2 regions of the Leucobacter sp. USCH14 genome follow, and region 1 is predicted to be linked to the other one. Evidence: predicted binding sites of a transcription regulator. Region 1 holds the regulator's gene; the other holds the start of a gene.
The links. The regulator HrcA, encoded in region 1, represses chaperone genes, less so after heat shock. The targets are predictions, from matches to a motif close to TTNGCACTCGNNNNNNNCGAGTGCNAA.
Positions count from the first base shown of each region.

Region 2: the regulator HrcA is predicted to act here: its motif matches at 1,531-1,557, upstream of groL (chaperonin GroEL).

Region 1 is NZ_JAQPZP010000008.1:72,259-80,316, reverse strand. Features, by position in the region: gene PQI23_RS09550 (DUF1990 family protein) at 1-255, shown strand, start outside; gene hemW (radical SAM family heme chaperone HemW) at 304-1,530, shown strand; gene hrcA (heat-inducible transcriptional repressor HrcA) at 1,668-2,705, shown strand; gene dnaJ (molecular chaperone DnaJ) at 2,760-3,863, shown strand; gene PQI23_RS09530 (16S rRNA (uracil(1498)-N(3))-methyltransferase) at 3,866-4,642, shown strand; gene PQI23_RS09525 (cation:dicarboxylate symporter family transporter) at 4,586-5,986, opposite strand; gene PQI23_RS09520 (sensor histidine kinase) at 6,169-7,527, shown strand; gene PQI23_RS09515 (response regulator) at 7,524-8,058, shown strand, end outside.
Region 2 is NZ_JAQPZP010000001.1:226,521-234,578, forward strand. Features, by position in the region: gene PQI23_RS00985 (heme ABC transporter ATP-binding protein) at 1-471, shown strand, start outside; gene PQI23_RS00990 (LytR C-terminal domain-containing protein) at 569-1,432, shown strand; gene groL (chaperonin GroEL) at 1,629-3,251, shown strand; gene PQI23_RS01000 (hypothetical protein) at 4,192-4,530, shown strand; gene PQI23_RS01005 (sensor histidine kinase) at 4,646-6,142, opposite strand; gene PQI23_RS01010 (response regulator transcription factor) at 6,144-6,845, opposite strand; gene PQI23_RS01015 (carbohydrate kinase family protein) at 6,908-7,807, opposite strand; gene PQI23_RS01020 (SDR family oxidoreductase) at 7,804-8,058, opposite strand, start outside.

The DNA.
Region 1 (8,058 bases):
CCGGTCGCCGAGCAGGAGCCGGTCGCCGAGCAGGCGCCGGTTTCGGAGCCGGATCCCGATCCAGCGCAGGAGCCTCAGCCCGAGCCCGAGGTCGTTTCCGCGCCCGAGCCCGAGGTCGTTTCCGCGCCCGAGCCCGAGGTCGTTCCCGCGCCCGAAGCGGTTCCCGAGCCGGAACCGGGTGCCGCGCAGGACACTCAGCCCGAGCCGGAGGCCGCCGCATCGACGCACCAGCGCAGGCCGAGCAAGCGCTCGTGACGTTGCAGCGGCTGGGATTCGGCCGAACTCGAGTGGAACGGAAGCATCGTGCCGAGCGCGCTGCCTGAGGGCGACCCGGCACCCGAGGACGGCGCCCTCCCGCCCGAGGCGGCGATCGATGCGGACGAGCGCAAGTTCGGCGTGTACGTGCACGTTCCGTACTGCCGGGTGCGATGCGGCTACTGCGATTTCAACACCTACACGGCCAGCGAGTTGGGCGGCACCACGCGCGCCGATTACGCGGACCAGGTCGCGCAGGAGCTGGCCCTCGGCGGTCGTGTGCTCCGAAGCGCCGGGCTTCCCGAACGCGAGGTCTCGACGGTCTTCTTCGGAGGGGGCACCCCGACACTGCTGCCCGCCTCGGATCTCGCCGCAATGCTCGGCCGCATTCGAGCGGAGTGGGGCCTCGCAGACGGCGCCGAAGTGACCACCGAGGCGAACCCCGACTCCGTCGACGCCGCGTACCTGCAGGCACTCGCGGAGGCGGGCTTCACGCGTGTGAGTTTCGGCATGCAGTCCGCGGTGCCGCACGTGCTGGCGACGCTCGATCGCACGCACACCCCCGAGCGCGTGCCGCTCGTCACTCGATGGGCGCGCGACGCGGGTCTGCAGGTCAGTGTCGATCTCATCTACGGAACGCCCGGGGAGAGCCTCGACGACTGGGGGCGCTCGATCGACGCAGCGCTCGCGTGCGAGCCCGATCACCTCTCGGCGTACGCGCTGATCGTCGAGCGGGGCACGAAGCTCGCCGCGCAGATCCGTCGCGGAGAGGTCAGCGCACCCGATGAGGACCTGCACGCGGAGATGTACGAACTCGCGGACGCGCGCTTCGCAGAGGCGGGCTTCTCCTGGTACGAGATCAGCAACTGGTCGCGCACGCCCGAAACCCGCTCGCGGCACAACCTGGCGTACTGGACGGGCGAGGACTGGTGGGCTGCGGGGCCGGGAGCTCACAGCCACGTGGGCGGGGTGCGGTGGTGGAACGTGAAGCATCCGGGCGCCTACGCGCAGCGCATGGCGCAGGGTGCGTCTCCCGCGCACTCGCGCGAGACGCTGACCGACGAGTCGCGTCGCGAAGAGCGCATTCTGCTGGAGACGAGGATCGCCGACGGGTTGCCCGCGGATGTGCTGACCGCGGATGAGCGCCGCGCGATCCCGCAGCTGATCGCCGACGGCCTGCTCGATGGGCGCGCTGCGATCGCCGGTCGCGTCGTGCCGACGCTGCGGGGCCGACTGCTCGCCGATACCGTGGTGCATCGCCTGCTCGGTGCGTGAGAGAGCGTGCGACCGCGGTGAGGTGCGGAGAGCCGCCCGACCCCGCCTGTTCGCTGCGAGCGGGACCGGCCGCGGAGCGCTCGACCTGCGCTAGACTTGGCACTCGGAGCAAGTGAGTGCCAGGGTCAGGAGGGACGATGGTTTCCGAGCGCAGCCTCGCGGTGCTGCACGCGATCGTCGGCGACTACGTCTCGTCGAACGAACCCGTGGGTTCGAAGGCGATCGTCGAGCGGCACAGCTTCGGCGTCTCGGCGGCGACGATCCGCAACGACATGGCCCTGCTCGAGGAAGACGAGCTCATCGCCCAGCCGCACACCTCATCGGGTCGGGTGCCGACCGACAAGGGGTACCGCCTCTACGTCGACACGCTCGCGCGCATCCGACCGCTGAGCTCGGCGCAGCGATCCGCCATCGAGCGCTTCCTGGGCGAGTCCTCCGACCTCGATGACGTCATGGCGCGCACGGTGCGCATGCTCTCCCAGCTCACCAATCAGGTCGCCGTGGCGCAGTACCCGTCATTGCGGCGCACCGTCGTGCGTCACATCGATCTTGTGGCCATCGGCGAGGATCGGGTGCTCAGCGTGCTGATTCTCGGAAGCGGCGTGGTCGAGCAGCAGGTGGCTCTGCTGCCGGCCTCTCGCGTCACCGAGGCATGGGTGCACGGCCTGCGTCAGCGCATCGCCGACGCGGCCATCGGCAGTGACGTCGAAACGGCCGCGAGCGCGGTGGCCCGGCTGGAGGAGGACCTCCCGATGTGGTCGCAGCCCGACGAGACCGACCTCGTGAGGCGCGTACTCGCGGTGGTGCTGAGCCAGCTCCAGGCCAATCGCAACGACCGGATCGCGGTCGCCGGCGCGGCGAATCTCTCGCGCCCCGGCGGGGAGTTCGCGGGCTCGCTGCCCGTCGTGCTCGAAGCCATCGAGGAGCAGGTCACCCTGCTCCGTCTGTTCGGCGAGCTGGTGCACGACGATCGGGAGGTCTCCGCCTCGATCGGCCGGGAGAACGAGGCGTACGGGCTCTCGGAGACGTCGATCATCGCGTCGAAGTACGAGGACGGCGTCGCGATCTCCAAACTCGGCGTCCTGGGGCCGCTGCGTATGGACTACGCCGGCAACATCGCCACCGTGCGCGCGATCGCGCGCTACCTGAACCGGTTCCTGGGGGAGGAGCGGTAGCGACCGCCCCTCCCGACCAGCCAACTTCACCCCGACCTTGAGGAGCAATACAGCGTGGCCGATCATTACGAGACTCTCGGTGTTACCCGCGAAGCGAGCGCCGAAGAGATCAAGAAGGCCTACCGGCGTCTCGCCCGCCAGCTGCATCCGGACGTGAATCCCAGCGAGGAGGCGGCCGAGCAGTTCAAGAACGTCACGCATGCGTACGACGTGCTCAGCGATCCGGAGCAGCGCCAGCGCTACGACATGGGCGGTTCGCAGGGCGGGGCCGCCGGTTTCGGCGACATCTTCGAGACGTTCTTCGGCGGAGGCGGGTTCGGCGGGGCGGGCCAGCGCGGTCCGCGATCGCGCTCCGAGCGCGGCGACGACGCGATGATCCGCGTCGATGTGTCGCTGGAGGACGTGATCTTCGGCACGCAGCGCGACATCTCGGTGAACACGGCCGTGCTCTGCGAGGTCTGCCAGGGCAGCTGCACGCAGCCGGGAACCCACCCCGTCACGTGCGACGTCTGCGGCGGTCAGGGGCAGGTGCAGCGCCAGGTGCGGTCGCTCTTCGGCAACGTCGTCACGATGCACCCGTGCGGCAGCTGCCAGGGATACGGCACCATCATCGAGCACCCGTGCGTGGAGTGCGCCGGCAAGGGTCGCGTGCGCGAGCGCCGTACCTTCCCGATCGAGGTGCCCTCGGGCATCGACACCGGAACGCGACTGCAGATGCGCGGGGGCGGAGAGGTCGGCCCGGGCGGCGGGCCGAACGGCGACCTGTTCATCGAATTCCGCGTCATGCACCACGACATCTTCAGCCGCGACGGCAACGACCTGCTCTGCACCATGCAGCTCTCGATGACCGATGCGATCCTCGGCGCGCAGGCGAAGCTCGCCGGGCTCGACGGCGAGGTCGAGGTCGCGGTCGAGGCGGGCGTGCAGTCCGGCGACATGCTGACGATCCGTGGCCGCGGCATTCAGGGACTGCGGAGCACGACCCGCGGCGACCTGAAGATCGCCGTGCAGGTATCGACGCCGACGAAGCTCTCCAACCGCGAAAAGGATCTCGTGCGGCAGCTCGCGTCTCTGCGAAAGGATGACGCCCCGCATCTCGGCGAGTTCCATCAGGGCTTCTTCGGCAAGATTCGCGACCGCTTCTTCCGCCAGGGCTGAACGTGGCGAACCTCTACTACCGGGAGGATCTCGACGAGAGCGACCTCGTTCCGGGGTCGCTCATCGAAATCGGTGGTGACGAGGGGCGCCATGCGGTGCGCGTCAGCCGCATGCGGGCGGGCGAGCGCACGCTGATCGGGAACGGAGCAGGCGCGCTCGGCGAGGGCGAGGTCGAGGCGGTCGCGAAGGATCGCTTCGCCGTGCGCATCGACCGCGTCCCTCCGCGAGCCGCGCCCTCGGGGCCCCGCCTGGTGCTCGTGCAGGCGCTCGCGAAGGGGGACCGCGACGAGCGCGCCGTCGAGCAGGCCACCGAGTTCGGCGTCGATGCGATCGTGCCCTGGCAGGCCGAGCGCTCCGTCTCCCGCTGGGACGGTCCCGGGGCGCACGAGAAGGCTGCGAAGGGGCTCGCCAAGTGGCGGCGCATCGCTCGGGAGGCGTCGAAGCAATCGATGCGGGCGAGCATTCCCGAGGTGCGTGAACCCGTGGCGCTCAGCGAGCTGCGGGAGACCGCGTCGCGCAGTGATCGCGCGGTCATCCTGCTGCACCCGCGGAGCACGACGCGAGTGTCGACGTGGGCTCGATCGGCTGCGGCGGCAGATCCTCGGCCGGCTGAGCTGCTGCTCGTCGTCGGCCCCGAGGGCGGGTTCACCGACGCGGAGATCGACTCGCTGGAGGCTGCCGGAGCATCGGTGCTGCTGCTCGGCGACACCGTGCTCCGTACGTCATCCGCGGGCCCCGCGGCGATCGCCGTGCTCAACGCCGCCTTCGCCCGCTGGTGAGCTCGCCCTCGTGGTGCCTCCGTGTCCGTCGCCGCTGAGTGCCGATTCATCGAAGGGTTCGTCGCCGCCGAGTACTCGACGCACGCGATCGGCATCGATCTGCTTCGTCCATGAACCGAGCAGGAGCGTTGCGACGGCGTTGCCGGTGAAGTTCGTGAGCGCCCGGCCCTCCGACATGAAGCGATCGATGCCGACGATCACGCCCACTCCGTCGACCAGCTCGGGGCGGTAGGCCTGCAATCCGCCCGCGAGCGTCGCCAGCCCGGCGCCGGTCACGCCGGCGGCGCCCTTCGATGCGATGATCATGAAGACGAGCAGCCCGATCTGCTCGCCGATGCTCATCGGGTCGCCCATGCCTGCGGCGATGAAGAGCGATGCCATGGTGAGGTAGATCGCAGTGCCGTCGAGGTTGAACGAGTACCCCGTGGGCACGGTGATGCCGACCACGGGCTTGGAAACGCCGATGTGCTCCATCTTGGCGATCAGCCGCGGCAGAGCCGATTCGGAGGACGAGGTGCCGACGATCAGCAGGTACTCGCGCCCGAGGTACTTCATCAGCGCGAAGATGTTCACACGGGTGACCGCGTAGAGCAGCGTCCCCAGAACTCCGACGATGAAGACGATGCACGTGATGTAGAACCCGATCATGAGCACCCCGAGACTCCAGATGGCGGAGACCCCCGTCTTGCCGACGACCGCAGCGATCGCTCCGAATGCTCCGATCGGGGCGAGCCAGAGGATCATGCTGAGCACCCGGAAGACGAGCGTCTGCAGGTGCCTGACCGCATCCATGACGGGAGCTGCGCGATCGCCGAGACCCTGCAGCGCGAATCCGGTGAGCAGCGCGATGAAGAGCACTTGGAGCACGCTCTCGCCGGTGAACGCGGAGAAGAACGTCGTCGGGATGATCCCGAGCACGAACTCCTGCGTGCTGCTGCTCGCACCCTCGACCGCGTACTCCGCTCCCTGCATGTCGAGCCCGGTTCCGGGGTGGAGCAGATTGCCCACCACCAGGCCGATCGCGAGGGCGAACGTCGACATGATCATGAAGTACGCCAGGGCGAGTCCACCGATCTTGCCGACGGTCGCGGCCTTCGCGATCGAGCCGACCCCGATCACGATGGTGCAGAAGATGATGGGGGCGATCATCATCTTGATGAGCGCCACGAACGCCTTGCCGAGCGGCTCGAGCCCGACGGCGAAGTCCGGCAGTACGAGCCCCATGATCGCGCCGAGCACGACCGCGGCGATGACCGCGACGTAGAGCCACGTGTGCTTGTCCCAGGCTCTCCGGCGCGGTTCTCGCACTGACGATCCGGATCCAACGGGTGTTGTCGCGACCATGATGCTCCTCCTGAGAACGTCGTCGTCCATGTGAATCGATCCGCGGGCGTCTCGAAGCGGAACCGCGGTGCGCTGATCACGCTAGGGCGCACGCGCGCTCCAGGCGCTTTTCGGACTTATCGGACTCGGAGCTCGAACTGAAGGGCCAGCGCAATGGCGTTCGGCATGCGAGAATGTGACCCATGAGTCACGGCCGATCACGCAGTGCGACCTCGCGCGTGTTCGTCGTTCTCATGTGCGGGGTGCTGGCGGTGAGCGTGATCGTCACCGCACTGCTGATGTGGGACAGCCGGCGCGCCGAGTACCGGCACACCGAGCGCACGACGCGAGCCCTCGCCGTCGCCGTCGCCGCGGCACCGGAAACCGCGGAAGCACTCGCGGATCCGATCGGATCGTCGCGCGTCGATGCGTTGCAAGAGCACGTCTCCCACCTCAGGCGCGATATCGGCGTGAGTTACATCACCGTGATGGACGCGTCGGGAACGCGGTTCACCCACCCGGACCCCGCGGAGATCGGAAAGCGCTACCGCGGCACGATCCCCGTCGAAGCGGCGTCCTTCACGGAGCGATGGACGGGCACGCTCGGTCCCTCCATTCGCACGATCGCTCCCGTCGTCGACCGCTCAGGCGCCACGATCGGATGGGTGTCCGTCGGAATCACCGTCAGCTCGATCGCCCAGGAGATCCTGCGCGAGATGCCGCTCGTATTCGCCGTGAGCGGTGCGTTCGCGGCCGTCGGAGGGCTCGCTGCGCTCGCCGGCCGACGCATCACCCGGCGGATCACGGGCGACCTCTCAGCGGAGGCCGTGCGCGAGGCCCTGATCTCCCACGACTCGCTGCGAACGCTCAGCGAGTCTCTGCGGGCGCAGACCCACGAGCACGGCAACCGTCTGCACGCCGCGATCGCGCTCCTCGAACTCGGAAGGCGGGATGAGGCGATCGACATGCTCGCTGCAACGGCTCACCGAAGCCAGGAGCTCGCCGACCTCGTGGCTGCTCCCGATGCGCTCGACCACGCAGTGAGCGCAGTGATCGTCGGCAAGACGGCGCAGGCCGCCGAACGCGGCGTCACCCTCGCAGCCGACATCGCTCCGGAGCTCCCGGATCTGCCGCTGGGCACGATGGAACTGGTCTCCGTCGTCGGCAATCTCCTGGACAACGCGATCGACGCAGCGGCGGCGAGCAACTCGCGGTCCCGCACGGTCGAGCTCCGGATGAGAGCTGGGGCGCAGGGAGAGGTGCTCATCGACGTGTCGGACTCGGGCGACGGTTTCGGCGTCGAGGACCGGAGCAGCATGTTCGACTGGGGCGTCTCGACGAAGCGGGTACCTCCGGGGCGCGAAGCGGAGGGGCGGGGCGTCGGCCTGGCGCTCGTCGAGCGCATCGTGCGCGAGTGCGGCGGATCGATCGCGGTTCGCGAAGCGCCGACGACCTTCTCGGTGCGGCTCCCGCTGCACGGTTCCGAGAGCGCCCTTCCATCCGCGTCGTCGGTCGTGGAGCGCGCAGTGCCGGTTGCGCCGGCCACCTCGGAGCTCCCGTGAGCGGGGTTGCGCGGGGCACGCGCGACCCGATCCGAGTCGTGATCGTCGACGACGATGCACTCGCACTCGAATTGCATCGCGCGCACCTGGACCGTGTGGGCGGGTTCCAGGTGGTGGCCGAGTGCACCGGGGCGCGCGCCGCCGTCGCCGCACTCACACGTTCGTCGCACAGCGCGGACCTCGTGCTGCTCGACGTCACGATGCCGGACGGAACCGGTATCGACGTGCTGCGGCACGTGCGCGCGCGAGGGGTGCGCACCGAGGTCATCGCAGTCAGCGGAGTGCGAGATGTCGAGGTCGTGCGCGAGATGGTGGCGCTCGGCGCTGTGCAGTATGTGATCAAGCCGTACACGTTCGCGTCCTTCAGGGACCGCATCCAAGCATTCATGGAGTACCACTACCGGTCTCTCGCAGCAGCCGGAGCCGCTACGCAGCACGAGGTCGACCAGATGCTCGCCTCGTTGCGCGCGGCTCCGATCGCCGCACTGCCGAAAGGGCTCTCGGCGACGACCCTGGAGCACGTCTCCGCAG
Region 2 (8,058 bases), on a different contig from region 1:
CGCGCGCCGTGGATCGGCACGCCGGAATCCGACGAGGACGAGCGCGCGATCCGCGAGGCGACCGCTGCCGCCGACGTCGGTCATCTGACGCAGCGGGGGTTCCCGCACCTCTCCGGGGGCGAGAAGGCGCGCGTGTCGCTCGCCCGCGTGCTCGCGCAGGAGACGAAGGTCGTGCTGCTCGACGAGCCGACCGCCGCACTCGACTTGAAGCACCAGGAAGCAGTACTCCAGATCGCGCGCGGGCTCGCAGAACGCGGGCGCGCGGTGATCGTCGTGCTGCACGACCTGTCGCTGGCCGGCGCATACGCGGACGAGATCGCGATTCTCGCGGGGGGTGCGCTCGTCGCGCGCGGTGCGCCGGGGGACGTGCTCACCGAGGAGCGGATCGCCGAGGTCTACGGTGCTCCGGTGCGCGTGCTCTCGGACCCGGATACCGGCCGACCGGTCGTGATTCCGCGACGCGCGCTCTGATGCTGTCACCGTTCTGGCAGGTGCACCACTGTAGTGTGTCAGTATCTCGCGGTGCGCGAGCTCGGCTTCATGTAGGCGACATCTGAAAGGATACCGCGTGGCGCGACCGACCGAAGACGGGACCGAGAGTCCCTCTGCCCGTCAGTCGTACCCGGAGGACCGCTTCGATCGCGTGCAGCATTCCGGCCGGGTGGGAGCGCATCGCGTCACCGCGCGGCCCCGGTACATCTGGCAGTACCTCATCGCCGGCCTGCTGGGCTTCGCCGTGCTCACGACCGTGGGCATCCTCGCGGTGCAGAGCATCGGGGGATCGGGCAAGCTGCCGCTCACCTCGTCCGGTGGGACCTCCGGATCAGCGGAGCCGACCGTCGAGGCGGAGCTCGATCCCGAAGCGACGATCGCGATCCTCAACGGCACCTCGACGCAGAACCTCGCGGCAGCGCTCGACCAGATCGTGACGGCGGAGCAGTGGGGCAAGATCCAGTTCTCGGGAAGCGCGGCGACGACCGACGTCGCGATCTCCGCGGTGTTCTACTCGAGCCCCGATGACGCCGCAGCCGCCGCGGGTCTCGCGGAGAAGCTCGGCGGCGTCTCGACCTACACCTCGGAGGAGTACGAGTCGTACGGAGTTCGGCTCGTCGTGCTGCTGGGCGCCGACTACACCGGGCCGGGCCTCGACGAGGCCGCGCAGATCACCGAGGGCGATGCCGACAACGCCACCGATGCGGATGCCGAGGCCGCTGCGGATGCCGAGGGCGAGGACGCCGCGCCGGAGCGGGAGACGAACCCGGATACGGGACGCGAGATCAATCCGGAGACCGGGCTCGACATCGACCCTGCGACCGGATGGGACATCGATCCGAGCACCGGCTTCCCCATCGATCCGGCGACGGGTCTGCCGACGGACCCCGCGAACATTCCGCAGAACGGAACGGAAGTCGGCGGCACCGTTTCCGGTTGACGTCCGACGCACGCGGTGGTTATGGGGCGTTCTCGAAATGTTCGCTCCGCGCGAGCAGACACGCTTGCACTCCCCGGGCCAGAGTGCCAAAATGAGACTTAGCAGTCGATCCGACTGAGTGCTAAACATCCGTGCGCGGGCGTGACGCGTCGGCACGGTGCTCACCACATCGAACACCTCCGGAGGGGCGAATTACATGGCAAAGATCATTGCGTTTGACGAGGAAGCGCGTCGTGGGCTCGAGCGGGGTCTGAACACGCTCGCCGACGCTGTGAAGGTGACGCTCGGACCGCGCGGCCGCAACGTCGTGCTGGAGAAGAAGTGGGGCGCTCCCACGATCACCAACGATGGCGTCTCCATCGCCAAGGAGATCGAACTCGACGATCCGTACGAGAAGATCGGCGCCGAACTCGTCAAGGAGGTCGCGAAGAAGACCGACGACGTCGCAGGCGACGGCACCACCACCGCCACCGTGCTCGCTCAGGCGCTCGTTCGTGAGGGCCTCCGCAATGTCTCGGCCGGCAGCGACCCCATCGCGATCAAGAAGGGTATCGAGAAGGCCGTCGCAGCCGTCTCGGCGAAGCTCCTCGAGAACGCGCAGGAGATCGAGACCACCGACCAGATCGCGGCTACCGCATCGATCTCGGCCGCTGACGAGCAGATCGGTCAGCTCATCGCCGAGGCCATCGACAAGGTCGGCAAGGAGGGCGTCGTCACCGTCGAGGAGTCGAACACCTTCGGCACCGAGCTGGAGCTCACCGAGGGCATGCGCTTCGACAAGGGCTACCTCTCGGCGTACTTCGTCACCGACACCGATCGCCAGGAGGCGGTCTTCGAGGATCCCTACATCCTCATCGTCAACAGCAAGGTCTCGAACATCAAGGATCTGCTCCCGGTCGTCGACCCGGTGATCCAGTCGGGCAAGCAGCTCCTCATCCTCGCGGAGGACGTCGAGGGCGAAGCGCTCGCCACCCTGGTGCTCAACAAGATCCGCGGCATCTTCAAGTCGGCTGCCGTGAAGGCTCCGGGCTTCGGCGATCGCCGCAAGGCCATGCTGCAGGACATCGCGATCCTCACCGGCGGCCAGGTCATCTCGGAAGAGGTCGGCCTCAAGCTGGAGAACGCGACCCTCGACATGCTCGGCACCGCGCGCAAGGTCATCATCACCAAGGACGAGACCACCATCGTTCAGGGCGGCGGCGACGAGGAGGCCATCCAGGGCCGCGTCACGCAGATCCGTCGTGAGATCGAGAACACCGACAGCGACTACGACCGCGAGAAGCTCCAGGAGCGCCTCGCGAAGCTCGCCGGTGGCGTCGCCGTCATCAAGGCCGGCGCTGCGACCGAGGTCGAGCTGAAGGAGCGCAAGCACCGCATCGAGGACGCAGTGCGCAACGCGAAGGCCGCCGTCGACGAGGGCGTGCTGCCCGGTGGTGGCGTCGCGCTCATCCAGGCCGGCAAGGACGTCTTCGAGAGCCTCGAGCTCTCGGGTGACGAAGCCGTCGGTGCGAAGATCGTGCAGACCGCCATCGAGGCGCCGCTGCGCCAGATCGCGCTCAACGCTGGTCTCGAGCCCGGCGTGGTCGCCGACCGCGTCGCGAACCTCGCGATCGGCCATGGCCTGAACGCCGCGACCGGCGAGTACGGCGATCTCGTGGCTCAGGGCATCCTCGACCCGGCGAAGGTCACCCGCTCGGCACTGCAGAACGCGGCGTCGATCGCAGGTCTCTTCCTCACCACCGAGGCCGTCGTCGCCGACAAGCCGGAGCCGGCTGCTGCCGCTCCCGCCGGCGATCCGACCGGTGGCATGGACTTCTAAGTCCTCCGCCTCGGACGGGGTATTCGAACAGGGGTCGCGCCTTCGGGCGCGGCCCCTGTTCGCGTCTCCGGGGTTCTGTTGTTCCGCGGCGAGGTTTTGTTGCTCCGCGTTGGGGCTCTGTTGCGCCGCGTTTGGGTTCTGTTGCTCCGCCTCATGCAGGAGATCCGGCCGGTAGCGGACGCATTTCCACACGAGGCACTGCGGCGTGCGGGATCCACTGCACGAGAGCGACCACAGACGAACGTGAGGCGACAACCACCGCGCAACTGGGTAGCCCGTTGGGCCGGCGTATCGCCTGACTCGCTCACAGATGCCATGTGCCGGCCGCACCGCGGTGTTGCTCACCGATGCGTTGCTGAAGCGCGGGCCCGCTTCAGGCAGCGACCACGATGGAGCTATGAGCATTCGGGCCGAACTCCATCGCGCCGGCGGTCTCATGAGATCGGTGAATCTCATCGATCGTGGGTATACCGCGCACGTCATCGGCTCTGCCTGCGCAGCAGGACTCGTGACCCGGCCGGCGCGAGGCTGGGTCGCTCTGCCGGATGCAGATCGGGAGCTCGTGCTTGCGGCGCAGCGCGGCATGGTGGTGACGTGTGTATCGCCCGCGCGGAGGCTGGGCCTATGGGTGAGGCGGCTCGGGGGACTCCATCTCGCGACTCGATCGCCGAAGCAGCACGCGCTTCGAGGGCCGCATCGCGTGCACTGGGGTGCGACCATCGTCCGACGGGAGCCGTTCGCGATCATCGACTCGATAGAGAACGCGCTCAATTACGTCGCGACGTGTCAGCCGCCGGAGGAAGCTCTCGCGATATGGGAGTCCGCCCTGCACAGCGGGCTCGTCTCCCGCTCCGCGCTCGCCCGGCTTTCCTTCCGGGGAGCCGCACGGCGACTCTTGGAGCAGTGCAGTCCGCACTCCGGGTCCGGCGTGGAGACGTGCGTGTTGCAGCGATTGCGTCGGCTGCGCCTGCACGTCGTTCCGCAGGCGATCTTCAGAGGACGCCCAGAGGACTTCCTCATCGAACGATGCATGATTCTGGAGGTCGACGGGGCGACGCACACTGGTATCCAACGCGATCGCGACAACCGCAATGACGCGCTCGAAGCCCTCGACGGGTACTTCGGTATCAGGGTGTCGTATCGACAGGTGTTCGACGACTGGCCGGAGGTGCAGCGAATCGTCATGACGGCGGTCGCACAAGCGCAGCTTTCAGGAAGTCTTGCGGGACGCGGTGATCGCGCGGGAGCAGCGGCCATCCGTCCACCGCCCGCCGCGTGACCGCCGTGCAGTGGATCCTGTGCCGCGCGGAGCCGGTTCGGGGATCACCCACTGCATCGGGCAGGATCCACTGCTGGACGCGCGGCAGCAGCGGGCGCGAGGGCAGAAGGGCGACTCAGGGGAGGCGCGGGACCGGCATCGTGTCATCAGAGGCGCCTGCACTCGGGAGATCGACTCGGAACGTCGCACCGCCGCCCGGGGTCTCGTGCACACTCACCGATCCGCCGTGCGCGTCGACGATCGACTTGACGATGGCGAGGCCGAGCCCCGAACCGCCGGTCTCGCGGTTGCGGGATGTGTCGGCGCGCCAGAAGCGCCCGAAGATCTTGTCCCTGATCTGCTCGGGCACGCCCTCACCGTGGTCGACGATCTCGAAACGGGCGAACGACTGCGCGCCCGCCTCCGCGACCGGGCTCGAGACCACGAGCTCGATCGGACCTCCATCGGGGGTGTGCCGCATCGCGTTGCCCAGCAGGTTCGTCATGAGCTGCCGCACCTTGTGCTCGTCGCCGATCACCGCGGGTTCTGCCGGGTCGGTCACGACGGTGACCTCCCGGTCGGGCGCCTGCGCACGGGCGTCCAGCGCAGCGTCGGTCGCGAGCTGATTGAGGGGGAGCGTCGCGAGCGCGAGCGGGCGGCGCTCGTCGAGGCGGGCGAGGGCCAGCAGATCCTCGACGAGCGAGGTCATGCGAATGGCCTCCTTCTCGATGCGCTCCATCGCCTGCGCGACGTTCTCGTCCTCCTGCAGCGCCCCCATGCGGTAGAGCTCCGCGTACCCGCGCACGGACACGAGGGGAGTGCGCAACTCGTGGCTCGCGTCGCCGATGAATCGGCGCATGCGCTCGATGGTGCGGGACTGGTCTTCGAGGGAGCCGTCGAGGCGATCCAGCATGATGTTGAGCGATTGGCCGAGGTGCCCCACTTCGGTATGCGGGCTCGAGATCATGATGCGCTTCGAGTAGTCGCCGCGCGCGATCTCGAGTGCGGTGCGCTCCACCTCCGCGAGCGGGAGGAAGGTGGCGGTGACGAGCAGCCGAGTCAGGGCTGCGCCGAGCAGGATGACGGCGATGCCGAAGCCCGTGAAGATGATGATGTACTGCGCGACGGTCTGCGTGACGGGCGCCGTCGACGAGGCGATCAGCAGCGTGCCCGCCGCCTGCCCCTCCTGGTAGATGGGTTTGACGATCGCGTTCCACTTGACCCCGTCGGCGGCGCGAACGCCGATCAGCGCGTTCTCGTACTCCGACATGACCGCGTCGAGCGTGATCCCGGTGACGTCGGGCAGGGTCTTCCGGTCCTGATCGCGCGTATTGTCGCGGATGACGTTGCCGTCCGCGTCGAGCAGGGCGACGTAGTACCCGCTCGGCGCCTGCGTGATGTCTTCGGGCGTGAGCCCGTTGAAGTTCGCGTACGGGCGCAGTGCGGGGGTCGGGTTCTCGCGCAGTCGCTCCAGCGCTTGCGTCTGATTCGCCGTGAGCATCGGCTGCAGCACGGCGAGCGTGCCGACTCCCGCCACGATGAGCCCGAGGAAGAGGATGAAGACCGTGACGCCGGTGATCTTCGCCCGCAGCGAGACGTCGGCCCAACGCTCCGACCAGTTGGGCCGGGACACGCTACTTGACTTCGGTCTTCAGCATGTACCCGAAGCCGCGCTTCGTCTGGATCAGCGACTCCTCGGTCAGCGGGTCGAGCTTGCGCCGCAGGTACGAGATGTAGGACTCGACGATGCCGGCGTCGCCGTTGAAGTCGTACTCCCACACGTGGTCGAGGATCTGCGCCTTCGAGAGCACGCGATTCGCGTTCTGCATGAGGTAGCGCAGCAGCTTGAACTCGGTGGGGGAGAGCTCTACGGAGGCTCCCTGCACGGTCACCTCGTGCGTGTCCTGATCCATCGTGATGGGCCCGACGCTGAGCACCGAGTCCTCGTCCTCCTGGATGGTGCGGCGCAGCACCGCCTTGATGCGGGCGATGATCTCATCGAGGCTGAACGGCTTCGTCACGTAATCGTCGCCTCCGACGGTCAGCCCCTCGACCTTGTCCTCGGTGTCGTCCTTCGCGGTGAGGAAGATGATCGGCGCGGTGTACCCCGCCGACCGCAGGCGCTTGGTGACGCTGAAGCCGTTCATATCGGGCAGCATCACGTCGAGCACGATGAGGTCGGGTTCCTCTTCGAGCACCGCTGAAATGGTCTGCGCGCCGTTGCCGACTGCGCGCACGCCGAACCCGGCGAAACGCAAGCTCGTGCTGAGCAGCTCGCGGATGCTGGGCTCGTCATCGACGATGAGAATCCGGGGTCCTTTTACCTGAGCGTTCATGATTCCAGTCTCTGATCGTTTGCTATGAAGTGGCTGGAAATGCGGCGGCCGTTCAGCGACGGTCAGGCGGTGAGTTCGCGCGTCCACGGCGGGTTCGCCCCCGCGCGGGACGCGGTGACCGCCGCGGCGCGGGCGGCGAATCGCAGCGCATGCTCGACGTCGGGGCGAATCAACGGGAGGCCGTCGAGCAGGGCAGCGGCCAGCGGCCCGTCGAGCACCGCCGCGAGCAGAGCCGCCATGAACGAGTCACCGGCTCCGACCGTGTCGACCACGAGCACGCGGTCGGCGGGAACCTCCACTCGGGCGTCCGCGAATCGAGCGATGCACCCGTCGGCACCGCGGGTCACGACGGCGAGCGAAGCGCCCAGGGCCAGCAGCCGGGCGAGCACGTCGTCGAGCTCGAGACCGGGGTAGAGCCAGGCGGCATCCTCGTCGCTGAGCTTCACGATGTGGCTGCGGACGACGAGGCGCTCGACCCGGTCGAGCGTCGCGGCGTGATCCTGCATGAGATCGGGCCGGATGTTCGGGTCGTAGCTGCACAGACGCGCACCGGGGGCGTCGAAGGCCTCGGCCACGGTGGTGGCTCCGGGGGCGAGCACCGCGCCGAGCGAGCCCGCGTGCACGAGATCGATGCCCTCGAGGGGTACCGACGGCAGTTCCGAGTCGAGCACGAAGCGGTACTGCGCCTGCCCCGAGGCGTCGAGCGTCACCTCTGCGCGCGACGTCTCGGCGCCCGCGACGGGCTCGGCGAAGGAGACCGAGGACTCGCGCAGATGATCGGCGATTCGACCACCGTGGGCGTCGTCGCCGAAACGGGCGGCGAGGGTGGTGTCGACGCCGAGTCGGCTGAGCCCCACTGCGACGTTCAGCGGGGAACCGCCGGGAAACGCGGCGCCGTCGATCACGTCGACCAGGGCCTCGCCGAAGACGAGCGCGCGGGGAGCGGCGAGTGCGTGCTTCACAGCGCGGTGTATCCGCCGTCGATGACGATCGACTGAGCGGTGAGGTAGGAGGAGGCGTCCGAGGCGAGGAACGCCACGAGCCCGTGCAGATCGGCGGGGTCGCCCATGCGGCCGAGCGGAATGCGCGAGGTCCATTCGGCGGCGAGCTCGGGGTTGCTCTCCGTGAACTGCTTGGTCATGTCGGAGAGGAAGTACCCGGGGGCGATCGCGTTGACGCGAATTCCGGCTCCCGCCCACTCCACGGCGAGAGA